Regions from separate parts of the Promicromonospora sukumoe genome, predicted to be linked through region 1. Evidence: riboswitches for the same ligand, from Rfam matches in the RefSeq annotation. Region 1 holds a riboswitch; each other region holds the start of a gene.
The links. Region 1 has a riboswitch for cyclic di-AMP ahead of FHX71_RS03335 (C40 family peptidase). Riboswitches for the same ligand answer to the same signal wherever they lie in the genome.
Positions count from the first base shown of each region.

Region 2: linked by a shared signal. The riboswitch ahead of FHX71_RS21475 (C40 family peptidase) and the one ahead of FHX71_RS03335 (C40 family peptidase) in region 1 are both predicted to bind cyclic di-AMP.
Region 3: linked by a shared signal. The riboswitch ahead of FHX71_RS28615 (C40 family peptidase) and the one ahead of FHX71_RS03335 (C40 family peptidase) in region 1 are both predicted to bind cyclic di-AMP.
Region 4: linked by a shared signal. The riboswitch ahead of FHX71_RS18135 (C40 family peptidase) and the one ahead of FHX71_RS03335 (C40 family peptidase) in region 1 are both predicted to bind cyclic di-AMP.

Region 1 is NZ_JACGWV010000001.1:743,835-747,113, forward strand. It holds gene FHX71_RS03330 (purine-cytosine permease family protein) at 1-885, opposite strand, end outside; gene FHX71_RS03335 (C40 family peptidase) at 993-1,829, opposite strand; cyclic di-AMP (ydaO/yuaA leader) riboswitch at 1,830-1,984, opposite strand; gene FHX71_RS03340 (FAD-binding oxidoreductase) at 2,189-3,279, opposite strand, start outside.
Region 2 is NZ_JACGWV010000002.1:990,385-993,663, reverse strand. It holds gene serC (phosphoserine transaminase) at 1-1,009, opposite strand, end outside; gene FHX71_RS21480 (iron-dependent transcriptional repressor DtxR) at 1,099-1,815, shown strand; cyclic di-AMP (ydaO/yuaA leader) riboswitch at 1,992-2,189, shown strand; gene FHX71_RS21475 (C40 family peptidase) at 2,192-2,986, shown strand; gene FHX71_RS21470 (universal stress protein) at 3,149-3,279, shown strand, end outside.
Region 3 is NZ_JACGWV010000004.1:39,971-43,249, forward strand. It holds gene FHX71_RS28610 (hypothetical protein) at 1-535, shown strand, start outside; gene FHX71_RS28615 (C40 family peptidase) at 715-1,449, opposite strand; cyclic di-AMP (ydaO/yuaA leader) riboswitch at 1,451-1,647, opposite strand; gene FHX71_RS28620 (hypothetical protein) at 1,811-2,704, shown strand; gene FHX71_RS28625 (S8 family serine peptidase) at 2,825-3,279, shown strand, end outside.
Region 4 is NZ_JACGWV010000002.1:199,135-202,413, forward strand. It holds gene FHX71_RS18130 (phytoene desaturase family protein) at 1-1,583, opposite strand, end outside; cyclic di-AMP (ydaO/yuaA leader) riboswitch at 1,739-1,890, shown strand; gene FHX71_RS18135 (C40 family peptidase) at 1,892-2,776, shown strand; gene FHX71_RS18140 (NAD(P)-dependent oxidoreductase) at 2,921-3,279, shown strand, end outside.

The DNA of each region.
Region 1 (3,279 bases):
GACGAACGGGATGAGGAACCACGTGGGCAGGATCGTCGACAGGGCGCCGATCGGGTCGGCGCCGATCGCCTCGTTGAGCACCGGGTCCGAGCCCGCGAGCAGGAGGCCGAAGACGAGCAGCACGACGGGGGCCAGCGAGGCACCCAGGGTGGTCCACCCGACGATGCCGCGCCCGGAGGCGGAGCGCGGCAGGTAGCGGGAGTAGTCGGCGGCCATGTTGACCCAGCCGAGCCCGAAGCCGGTCATCATGAACACGAGCCCGCCGATCACCTGCGGGCTGCCGCCGGCGGGGATGGCGGCGACCGTGGCCCAGTCGATGTGGTCGAGCACCAGGACGATGTAGACGACGGTGAGCACGGCGGTCAGCACGGTGATGACCACCTGCAGCCGCATCACGAGGTCGAACCCGAAGATGCCGGCGACGACCACGATGCCCGCCACGACCACGAGGGCCACGACCTTGGTGACGGTGCCGCCGCCCCAGCCGAGCGTCCCGAGCACGGTCGACGTCGCGAGCGTGGCGAGCGCGACCAGCACGGTCTCCCAGCCGACGGTGAGCACCCAGGACAGCAGGGACGGGAGCTTGTTGCCCCGCACGCCGAACGCCGCCCGGGAGAGCACCATGGTGGGCGCCGACCCGCGCTTGCCGGCCAGCGAGATGAACCCGCAGAACAGGAACGACACCACGATGCCGATGGTGCCGACGATGACGGCCTGCCAGAACGAGACGGCGAACCCGAGCAGGTACGAGCCGTACCCGAGGCCGAGCACCGACACGTTGGCCCCGAACCAGGGCCAGAACAGGTTGCGTGGCGAACCGCGCCGTTCGGCCTCGTCGATGGTGTTCAGGGCATTGGTCTCGACGCTCGTGGGCGCGCTGCTCATGGTGGCGATCCTGCCACGACGCACGAAGGGCCCGCACCGTGCTGGTGCGGGCCCTTCGAGCCGTGCGGGGCGGGCGTCGGCTCCGGGGAAGCCGGAACGCCCGGGGGTCAGCTGATCCGGAGGTAGACCGGGCTGTCCTGCCAGATCTTGGACTCGCGGACGGTCTGGCCGGGGACCGGGGCCTCGATCTGCATGCCGTTGCCGGTGTAGATGGAGACGTGGCCCGGGGACCAGATGATGTCGCCCGGCAGCGCCTCGGCCGCGGAGACCTGCGTGCCGGAGTTGCGCTGCGCCGCCGAGGAGTGCGGCAGCGTGATACCGATCTGGGCGTAGACGTAGGACGTGAAGCCCGAGCAGTCGAACCCGGCGGGGGTCGAGCCGCCCCAGACGTACGGGACGCCCAGGTACTGCATCGCGATGTCGACGATCTGCGACCCGGAGGAGGACGCCGGAGCGGCGGCGGCCTTCTGCACGGGCTCCTCGGCGACGGCGGCGGTCTCGGTGACCTCGGCCTGGACGGGCTCGGCCTCGACGACGGGCTCCGGCTCGGGCTCGGGCTCCGGCTCGGGGGCCGGCGTGACCTTGATGGTGCCGGTCTCCAGCGTGAACTCGCTGTCCGCGGCGACCTTCACGGCCGGGGCGGTGTTCACCTTGGCGGTGACCAGCGCGGCGGTGCTCACGTCGGCGGTGGTCGACTTCGCGGCGGCGTCGCGGACGACGTCGCGCACGGCCTCGAGCTCGGCGGTGTTCGTGCCGGGGTCGCTCGCGGGGGCGGCGTTGGCCGGGACCCCGAGCAGCGAGACGAGCAGTCCCGATCCTGCGGCGACGACCGCGCCACGGCGGGCGGTCGCGGAGAGGCCGCGGGCTGCGGCGCGTGAGAACGGCGTCAGCGGGGTGATGGGCGGGTGGGCAGCACGATGGCGCCCGGGCGTGCGTGTAGTCACAGCATTTCTCCCGGCGCCTACGAGGTGAGCTGTCGGATTCGGATCGGAGAATGACCCGGCCGCGTCGTGCTGGTGCGGCTTCACCCCAAGGGCACCGTCGGTGCCCACGTACTTGGTTCCCCCGTCCCTGTCATCTGTTCAGACAACTCGTGGCGGTGACAGGGCTCGGCGTCCACCACGAGTGCTCACGGAATGCCCGGGAGCGGGACCGACCGTAGCCCGCCTCGGCGCGAAAGTCACGATCGCGTTACGGGCGCAACCGACCGCCTCGGGCCTATTGACCGGAATGTCCGACCTGCACTAAAGGGTGGGCGCCGTCCCGGATCTGCGGACGGCGCCCACCGGGCCGAAGGTCCCGACTAGGACATCCGTCCAGGTCGCACATTGTGGTTCCGCGCGAAGAGGTTGCTCGGGTCGTACCGCCGCTTGACCGCCGCGAGCCGCTCGTAGGTCGGCTCCGGGTACACGGTTGTGACGTCGGTCTCATCGGCCGTCGAGAGGAAGTTCGCGTACGCACCGTGGAGGTGCGGAGCGAGCCTGTCCCACAGCGCGTCCAGCGCCGGCCGGGCGGCCTCGATCGCGGGCGCCGGGCCCCCGGTGAAGGTCGTGACCATGAGCTCTGCCTGCCGGTGCGCGTACGCCGTGGCGTCGCCCGGCACCCGCGACATGGCGCCGCCGAGGCTGCGGACCGCGATCGACGGCGAGCCCGGCGTCGTGCCGGCCTCCGCGAGGATCGCCAGGGTCTCCGCGACCGACTCCCGGTCCACCAGGCCGTCGTGCGCGAGCACGTGGACACCGGGCGGCGGCGTCGCGCCCTCCACCAGGACGTCCGCGTACGCCGTCAGCGCGACGTCGTCCGCGACGACCGTCCCGAGCGCGCGGATCGGGGCGAGCGCCCGGTCCGCGGCGTCCGCGTCGTCGCCGTCGAACGCCACGTGGATCTCCACCGGGGCCTCCGGGCCGCCCGCGAACGGGTTGGCGAGGTTCGCGATCGAGGTCAGCTCCTCCGGCGCCGTGCGCAGGTAGTCCGCCCAGCCCTGGAGCACGACGGCGGCCTCTGCCGCCGGGAACGAGACCTTGCCGAAGAAGACCCGCGTCGTCGGGTGCGCCACGAACTCGAACGAGGTCACCACGCCGAAGTTGCCGCCACCGCCGCGGATCGCCCAGAACAGGTCCGGGTGCTCGTCGGCGCTCGCGGTGACGACGGCGCCGTCGGCCGTGACGAGCTGCGCGGCGACGAGGCTGTCCAGGGCCAGGCCGTAGCGGCGGACCTTCCAGCCCATGCCGCCGCTCAGCGTCAGCCCGCCGACGCCGACGCTCTTCGTGTCGCCCGAGGAGATCGCGAGGCCGTGCGGGGCCAGCGCGTCGGCGACCGGTCCCCAGGTGGCGCCGCCGCCGATCCGCACGAGGCGCGCTCCGCCGTCGACCGGAGCTGAGCCGCCGGCCGGCG
Region 2 (3,279 bases), on a different contig from region 1:
GCCCGAGCTTCCGGTACGCGAACACGTCCTGCACGCCGTTGGCGCGTAGCTCGGAGAGTACCCGCCCGGCGTCGATCTCGTCGGCCAGGTCGATGGTTCCGACCACCGTGGACCGCTCCTCCGGGCGCCGCACGAACGGCGTCGCCCACGGGCGCGCGTCGGCCCAGGAGTAGAGGGTCTCCGCCGACGTCGCGCAGCGCTCGGCCGACCACTTCAGGCCGCCCTGCTCCAGGAGCCACTCCACCTGGTCGGCCAGCAGCAGCAGGGTCGCGACGGCGGGCGTGTTGAGCGTCTGGTCCAGCCGCGAGTTGGAGAGCGCCGTCGTGAGCGACAGGAACTCCGGCACCCAGCGGCCCGAGGCCTCGATCCGGGCGGCTCGCTCGACCGCCGCGGGGGACAGCACGGCGAGCCACAGGCCGCCGTCGGCCGCGAACGCCTTCTGCGGCGCGAAGTAATAGGCGTCGGTCTGGCTCAGGTCCACCGGCAGCGCGCCGGCGCCGGACGTCGCGTCGGTCAGGACGACGGCGCCCTCCGGGCCGGCCGGGCGCAGCACGGGCGCCATCGCCCCGGTGGAGGTCTCGTTGTGCGGGGTGGCGTAGGTGTCGACGTCGTCGGCCGGCTGGAGGTAGGCCACCGTGCCCGGCTCCGCCGTGATCGCCTGGGACGGCTCGAGGAAGGGCGCGCGCGACGTGGCCGTGGCGAACTTGCCGCCGAACTCGCCGAACGACGCGTGCTGCGCCTTGCGCTCCACGAGGCAGAGCGTGGCGACGTCCCAGAACGCGGTCGAGCCGCCGTTCCCGAGGGCCACCTCGTACCCGTCGGGCGCGCCGAGCAGCTCCGTGACACCCTCACGGATACGGCGCACCAGGTCTTTCACGGGTGCCTGCCGGTGTGAGGTACCGAGCACGTGGGCGTTCGCCACGAGATGATCGACCTGGCCCTGGCGCACCTTGGAGGGTCCTGAGCCGAAACGGCCGTCGGCGGGCAGCAGGTGTGTCGGGATTGTCAGTGGCACAGAACTAGACTAGAACCTGGGCCGACGCCCGGGGCGCCGAGCCCAGGGGCGACTGGACGGCTGCGCGCATGACGGGAGCTGACGTGACGGATCTGATCGACACCACCGAGATGTACCTCAAGACGATCTACGAGCTCGACGAGGAGGGCATCACCCCCCTGCGCGCGCGCATCGCGGAGCGCCTGGGGCACTCCGGGCCGACGGTGTCGCAGACCGTCGCGCGCATGGAGCGCGACGGACTCGTGATCGTGACCGGGGACCGCCACCTGGAGCTCACGGAGCTCGGGCACGAGAAGGCGATGCGCGTGATGCGCAAGCACCGCCTCGCGGAGCGCCTGCTGACCGACGTGATCAAGCTCGACTGGGAGCACGTGCACGTCGAGGCCTGCCGCTGGGAGCACGTCATGAGCGATCTCGTGGAGAAGCGTCTCGTGGGCCTGCTCGACCACCCGCACCACGACCCGTACGGCAACCCGATCCCCGGCCTGTCGGAGCTCGGCGAGGCCTACACGGACGTGCCGTTCCTGGCCGGCGTCATCTCGCTGCCCTCCGCCTTCGAGGCGGCGGCGAAGAAGGGCGTCAAGGGCGAGCCGCTCGCGGCGTCGCTCACCCGCATCGCGGAGCCGCTGCAGACGGACGTCGAGCTGCTGGCCCGGCTGTCCGACGCCGGCCTCGTGCCCGGCTCGCGGATCACGGCCGAGCTCAGCGACGGGACCTACACGGTCACGGTCGACGGCGCCGGGACCGCGCTCGAGCTGGGCGAGGACCTGGCGCGGCACCTGTTCGTCGCGACCGCCTGAGACATACGCCTGAAATGCCCGCCTGAGACCGGTTGCAGGTGCCCGAAACGGGCCAGTTTGTCGGAAAGGTCTAGCCGCACGTCCGACACGCCATGACATTCGTTGCCGGAACGTGACATCGGGGGTGACGTCGGGTACGTTCGGACCGCTCCCGCGGAGTTTATTCCGAGGGAGTCTCCGGACGGACGCCGAACTCTGTCACCGGCCGGGGCCCCAAGACGACCGCATGACAGAGGCGGGGGACCCACCATTGGGCGCCAGGGTGCGTCCTCGGGGTGAAGCCGGGCAATCCATTTTTGGTGGAGCGCACGGCCGGGTGATTTCTCCCACCCGAACCCGACAGCTGACCTCGAAGGCGTACAAGGAGAGGTACTACGTGACCGCACGTACCACCCGCGCACGCCATCGTGCTGCGCGCCGCCCCGTGACCCCGCTGACCGAGCTCGCCCAGAACGCCGCCGTGGGTCGCCGTACCGCGGTCGCCGCCGCGGGTGGCGCGCTCCTGGTCTCGACGTTCGGTGGCGCGATGGCAGCGCAGGCCGCTCCGATGGAGACCGGCCCCGCGAAGATGAACTCCGTGGACCTGAACGCGCTGACGTCGCAGGCCCGTGAGTCCCTGTCCAACGCCCCCGTCGTGACCGTCGCGCCCGACGCCGAGCTGAGCGTCGAGAAGTCCGCCGTCTCGGTGGTCTCCGCCGCCGACAACGAGGACTACCAGGCCGAGATCGCCGCCAAGGAGGCCGCTGAGGCAGCAGCCGCCGAGGCAGCCGAGGCCGCCGATGCTGCGGCCGCCACGGTCTCGACTGCTTCCGCGTCCGTCGACGTCCCGGCGTCCGCGATCGGCAACTCCGTGATCTCCATCGCCAGCCGGTACATCGGCGTCCCGTACGTCTCCGGTGGCGGCAGCCCGAGCGGTTTCGACTGCTCGGGCTTTACTTCGTACGTCTTCGGCCAGCTCGGCATCTCGCTGCCGCACTCGTCCTCGGCGCAGGCCGGCTACGGCACGCAGGTGTCGGCGTCGGAGGCCCAGCCGGGCGACCTCATGTGGACCCCGGGTCACGTCTCGATCTACGCCGGTGGCAACACCATGATCGACGCCTCGAAGCCGGGCACCGTGGTCGACTTCCGCACCATCTGGCAGTCGAACCCGACGTTCATCCGCCTTGGCTGACCGCAGCCACGTAGTACCTCGCAGAGCGCCCGCCCGGTCACGACCGGGCGGGCGCTCTGCTTTGCCGTCGTCCTGCATACTTTTTGCCTCCGGATACCCATGGGCACCGCGCCGCCGGTAGCGTTGGAGGGCAAAGATGCACTGCCGAGGAAAGGACTGGCGATGACACGATCCGAGGTCGTACTGGTCGGGGTGGACGGATCGGCCGCGAGTCTGCACGCGCTGGACTGGGCCACCGCCTACGCGCACCGCGTGGGCTGGGCGCTGCACATCGTGTGCAGCTACTCCCTCCC
Region 3 (3,279 bases), on a different contig from region 1:
CATGCTGGCCCTGGGCGAGTACGACGACCTCGGGCCGGCCACCGACGTCGTCGTCGACGAGGTGGGCGACCCCGGCGGCCACCTCGCCCGGAACCACGCGGTGGACTGTGCCGGCGCGGCCGTCGCCGCGGGCGTGAGCCTGACCGTCGACGCCGACGTCCCCGTCGAGACCCGGGACGGTGAGCTCACCGCGCTGGTCACGCTGCGGGTCGAGCCGGTGGACGGCGGACCCGAGGTCACGATCGACCGCATCGCCGGGACCACCATCATGAACAACCCCGACCCGGGCGACGACGGCTCCGGCTGGACCGGCGCGGCGCTCGACGGCCAGCGGTCCGGCGGCAGCGTCACGCTGCCCGTCGTGCCCGCCCGCTGCGACGCCCACGCCGTCGGCGAGGACAAGCGCGGCACGTTCCTGCCCGTGTCGGCGAGCGTCGACGGGGTGGCGCAGCACGTGATCTACGTGCCCATGCCGGACTCGGCACGCGCCGACCTGGTCGCGTTCATCGCGGAGAGCTGCGACTGGCCGGAGTAGGGCGCGCCTCGCGGGGGAACGCGAAAGGCGCCGCCCCGCCGTCGGGCCGGGGCCCGAGGTGGAGGCGGCGCCTCACTAGGTGCTGCGGCTCAGACTCTGCTCTTTGTCGTCTGAGCCTGCGGCTCCGCTCCGGGCGAGTGCCTCGTTCCTCGGCCCTCACCCTGCGCTGCGCCTCCGGCTCAGACGACCCGGATGAAGGTCGGGCTGTTCTGCCACATCTCGGTGTAGCGCACCGGCATGCCGGCGGCCCAGGCCTCGATGATCATGCCGTTGCCCGCGTAGAGGGCCACGTGGCCGGGCGTCCAGACGATGTCGCCCGGCTCGGGGTACGTGACCTGGTAGCCGGAGCTGAGCATCGCGCTCGAGGAGTGCGGCAGGGAGACACCGAGCTGCGCGTACACGTACTGGATCAGGCCGGAGCAGTCCATGCCCTCAGCCGGCGAGGCGCCGCCCAGCACGTAGGTGATGCCCAGGTAGTTGAAGGCGATGTTGACGGCCTGCTGGCCCACCGGCACGGGGTCCGGGGCGTCGACCGAGACGACGGCGGGGCCCTCGCCCTTCTCGCCGTCGGCGCCCTTCGAGGTGCCCAGGGCTTCCATCTCGATCGGCATCTTCGCGTCGGCCGGGACGGTCACGGTGGGCGCGCCGACGAGGGACTGCTTGGCTACCGCGGTGAGGGAGTTGAGGTCGACCGAGTTGAGCTTCGCGGTCTTGACCTCGGTCTTCAGGTCCATCGCGGGGGCCGCGTGGGCCGTCGTCGCGATGGTCGAGATGAGGACGCCGCCTGCGGCTGCCGCGATGGCGCCACGGCGGGCGACGGTGCCGGCGTTCTCGGTGGCGGTACGAGCGAGGATAGTCAGTGGTGTCTGGGCCGGGCGGCTGTCACGATGCCGTCCGCGGAGGGAGTTCGTCACCTAAGGTCTCCTGTACCGCCTGCGAGGTCAGCTGTCGGGTTCGGGTGAGGAGTGCTACCCGGCCGCACGGCTTACAAGGGGGTACCGTCCGGCTTCACCCCGAGGACGACGATCCTGCTGTCGCCCGGGAATGGGTCCCCCGCTCCTGTCTTGAACGTCTGGTCACGAACCGGTGACAGGATTCGGCGTCCGGATCGCGACTCCACCGTGGGGGTGGAGCAGAAGTCAAAGTACACACGTTCATGGAAAAAGTCACGATCGGGTTACGCATTCCGGTCTGACCCAACGAAGGCGCAGATTTGCGCCGTTTCGGGCGTCCGGGGTTATGACCGACATCACACATCCGCTAGCGTTCGGCCGCATGGGCGAATCGCACTCCCGTATCTCCGCCTGGTGGGTGTTTCCCATCAGTGCGATCGTCTGGTGGGCCTGCGGCTTCCTGCCGTGGCTGGCGCAGATGTCGTACCAGGTCACAGGCATTGCGGAGGCGTCCGACGCCGCGGCGGCCGGACTGCTCCCGCTGCCGTTCACGGCTGACGGCGCCGTCGCGGGCCTCGTCGTCATGGCCCTGATCGGCGGCCTGCTCTCCGGCGTCACCGCCCGCCTCCCCGCCTCGGCCGGCGCGGGTGCGGCCGCCGCGATCGCGGGCACGCTGACCGCCATGGCGGCCGCGGGCGGCTCGTCCTGGTGGCTCGCGGCCCGCGAGACCGTGCCCGGTGACGCCATGCCGCTCGGGATGCTCGTCGTCACCTGCGCCGCGGGCCTCTTCGGCCTCGCGGCGGGCCTCCTGGCCGGCCTCGGGCCCGCGGCGCTGCGCGGCGTCGCGCTCGCCCTGCCCGTGGTGCTCCTCGACGGCTGGTTCTGGGGCCTCGTGCCGGGCGGCTCCGTGTCCCCGGTCGGCACCTGGTGGATCTTCGCGGTGGCGCTGGGCGTCGCGTTCGGCCTCACCGTCGACAGCCGGCCGATCGAGCTGCTCGGCTGGCTGCCCGCCGCCGGCGTCGTGTGGGTGTTCCAGGCGGCCGGCCCCGCCCTGCTGGCCGTGCAGGAGAACATCTGGCCCGGCTCGGCCCTCAGCGAGGACCCCCTGTCCGCGGTAGCGATGGCCGCGGGCAGGATCGCCTCCGCCGCGATCTCTCCCGAGGGGCACCAGCTCGGCGCCTGGGTGGTGGCCCTGCTGCTCGGCGCCTCGATCGCCGCGCTGCGGCTGTCCCGGGAGGCCTCCGACGAGGGCGAGCTCTCCCAGGCCTGGGCCTGATTGCGATCGTGTAAATTTCACCCCCGATCGGACGCGGGGCCTGTTCGGCGCCTGTCCGGTCCCCCTAGGTTTGCCCCAGTTCGGGGGTAATCAACCCCCGTGCGAGCACAGGGGGCACAGATGAACAGGAAGTCCTTTGCCGGCGCCGCCACCTCCGTGGCGCTCGTCGTGACGGCGCTGGTCGCCGTCGCGCCGGGCGCGCAGGCCGCGACCAGCGATCCCCTCCGGGACAAGCAGTGGGGCCTGGACCAGATCAACGCCGAGGCGGCCTGGCCGGCCAGCACCGGCGCGGGCGTGGTGGTGGCCGTGGTCGACACAGGAGTCGACTTCGACCAGCCGGACCTGGCGGGACAGCTCCTGCCGGGTGCCACCTTCACGGGCTGCGCGGACGTCCGTCCGTGCGGCGACGGGGACTTCAGGGGCCCCGACGGCGCCAACGACGGCGACGAGCACGGTACGCACGTGGCGGGCATCGTCGCCGCGGCCACGGACAACGGCATCGGGGTAGCGGGCGTGGCGCCGGACGCCAAGGTCCTGCCGGTCAAGGTGCTCGAGGCCGGGACGGGCTCGTCGCA
Region 4 (3,279 bases), on a different contig from region 1:
GCCCCGCTGGCGGCTCCGGCGTCCGCGCCTGACCCGCCCGCCGCACCCGCTGCTTCGCCGACGGCGGAGCCGGGCCCGTCCTCCGCGAACGGCCAGGTCAGGTCGCGGTGGAAGATGTGCCCGCCCGGCAGACCGACGTCGCCCTCCAGGTCCACTGGGGTGCGCACCTCGAGGCAGGGCGCGCCGTCGGCGTCGAGAGCGAGCACGTCCTCGATGGGCTCGGCCAGCACGGTGTTCAGCGACGCGAGGGTGGCCGCCAGCGCCTGCTCGCGGGCGCCGTCGGGGTCCGCGCGGAAGAGCCGGGCCGGCATGTGCAGCCCGAACAGCGTGATCGTCTGCGCGTCGGTCCCGGCCAACGACGGCCCGAGGATCGTCCGGTCGGACAGCGTATGGCAGTAGATCTCGCTGGGCGGCAGGTCGGGGATGCGCCCGGCGGCGGCCTGCGCGTACGCGGTCTGGAGCTGGGTCAGCGACTCGTTGACGTGCAGGGTCCCGCTGAACGCGGCGACCGGGTCGACGTCGTCGCGCAGGCGCGGCAGCCGGCTGAGCAGCATGTTCACCTTGAGCTGGGCGCCCTCGGGCGCGGCATCGGCGACACCGGCACCACCAGCACCAGCACCAGCACCACCCACCACCCCACCCGAAGCAGCCCCCCGCCCCGCTCCGGCCAACAACCGGTCCAGCTCCGCCGGCGCGCAGCCCGCGAGCACGTGCCCGGCGGTCACGCCCCCGGTGCGCCCGTCGGCGTCGGTCCAGGCCACCTCGGCGCCCACGGCGCCGGGGTCGACGGCGGTCACCGACGCGGACGTGACGATCGTGGCGCCGGCCGCCACGGCGGCGTCGCGCAGGGCGCCCGAGACGGCGCCCATGCCGCCCACGGGGACGTCCCAGTCGCCGGTCCCGTTGCCGATCACGTGGTACAGGAAGCAGCGGTTCTGCCTCAGGGACGGCTCGTCGACGTCGGCGAACGTGCCGATCAGGCCGTCAGTGGCGGCGACGCCGCGCACGACGTCGTCGGCGAAGGTGCGGCGCAGCACCTCACCGAGGGGCTCCTCGAACAGGGCGCGCCAGGCCTCCTCGCCCACGCCGTCGGACACGAGGCGACGGACGGTGGCGCGCGGGAGCAGGGGCTCGGTGAGGGTGGGCGCGAGGCGGCGCGCCACCTCGGCGGTCATCGCGTAGAACCGGCCCCAGGCCTCGTGGTCGGCATCGGAACCGGTCAGGCGACGGAAGGAGGCGCGTGTGGCGGCCTCGTCCTGGGTGTCGACCAGCAGGCCGCCGTCGGCCACGGGGGTGTACGACGACCAACGACGGCGGACGAGCCGGATCGGCAGCCCGAGCTCGTCCACGACCCGGTGCGGCAGGAGCGAGACGAGGTAGGAGTAGCGGGACAGACGGGCGTCCACGCCGGTGAACGGGCGGGCCGAGACGGACGCGCCGCCGACGTGGTCCGCGCGCTCCAGGACGAGGACCGAGCGCCCGCCGCGGGCCGCGTAGGCCGCTGCGGTGAGGCCGTTGTGACCGGCGCCCACGACGACGACGTCGTACCGGGCGCGCAGGGTGTCGAGCAGGGAATCGGACATGCACGCCATGGTGACACGGGGCACTCATTGCCAGGAACGTTCCATCACAAGACGGTATGTGACCTAATCGTGACATTTGAACGGGAGACGAGTACGGTCGATCTCGCCGCTCCAGCAACGGGTCGGTCCAGGCCCGGACGCCGAACCCTGTCACCGGTCCTGAGCAGCCAGAACGTGACAGGGGCGGGGGAACCAAGTAAGCCGGGCACGGGAGTGTCCTCGGGGTGAAGCCTCCTTGTGAGGCCGGGTGATTGCTCTCCCCATCCGAACCCGACAGCTCACTTCGTAGGCGTCCGAGGAGATCACTGGTGACCGTACTCACCGACCGCACCCAGGACTGGGCGGACGACCAGGTAAACCGACCCAGCAACCGGGCGCGGCATCGCGCCGAGGGCCCCGCCCTCACCCCCTTCACCGCTCTGACCCAGACAGCAGCCGAGAACGCCGCCCGTACCGGCGCGATCGCGGTAGTCACCTCCGGCATGCTCGCGTCGGTCTTCACCCAGACCGCCCACACCGCGCCTGCCGAGTCCCACACCCAGACCACGCTCGCCAACAAGACGTTCGACACCAAGACCCGCGCGGGCCTGGCCGAGAACCTCGTGACCAAGGTCGAGGTCGCCAACGACGCCAGCTTCCTGGCCGAGCAGGGTCGCGTCAGCGTGACCCCGTACGCCGAGACCAAGGCGGGTATCGCCGAGGCCAAGGAGAAGAAGGAGGCCGAGGCGCGCGCCAAGGCCGAGGCGGAAGCCAAGGCGAAGGCCGAGGCGGAGGCCAAGGCTGCCGCAGAGGCCGAGGCCGCCGCGGCAGCCGAGGCCGAGGCCGTGGTGGCGAAGGCCGCCGCGTCCTCCTCGGGCCTGGGCCAGCAGGCCGTCAACCTCGCCCTCGAGTACGTGGGCGTGCCCTACGTGTGGGGCGGGGCCTCACCCAGCGGCTTCGACTGCTCCGGGCTCATCCAGTACGTCTACGCCCAGCTCGGGATCAGCCTGCCGCACAGCTCGGCCTCGATGTCGACCGTCGGCTACCAGGTCTCCGCCGCGGAGGCCCAGCCGGGCGACATCGTCTGGACGTCCGGCCACGTCTCGCTCTACGCGGGCAACGGCATGGTCGTCGAGGCCCAGCAGGCCGGCGTCCCCGTGCACTACACGGAGATGTGGCAGACCAACCCGGTCTTCATCCGGGTGACGGGCTGACGCTCTTCCCGCGATAGCCGCAGTACCCCGCAGTACCTCGCAAGAACCCCCAGCGCAGAGCGCCCGCCCGGCCGCCCCGAGGACTTCCTCGGACAGGCCGGACGGGCGCTCTGCCGCGTGGGCCCGTCCGGTAACGTCCCCGGAGTGAAGATCCTCGTACCCGACGTGCCCTTCGACCTCGACTTCCCGTCCCTGCTGCCCGACGGCGGAGCCTCCTTCGCACCCGGCGGCCCCGACACCGTCGCCACCTACGCGATGACCGAGCCGATCCCCGCGGAGCACACCGACGCCGAGGTGCTCGTCACCTGGTCGAGCCCGCCCAAGATCGTCGCCGACGCCGCCGAGCGCATGACCGCCCTGCGCTGGGTGCAGACCCTCTCCGCGGGGCCCGACGTCGCGCTGCGGTCCGGGTTCGCGCCCGACGTCGTCATCTCGTCCGGGCAGTCCCTGCACGACGACACCGTCACCGAGCACGCCCTGGCCCTCATCCTGGCGTCGGTCCG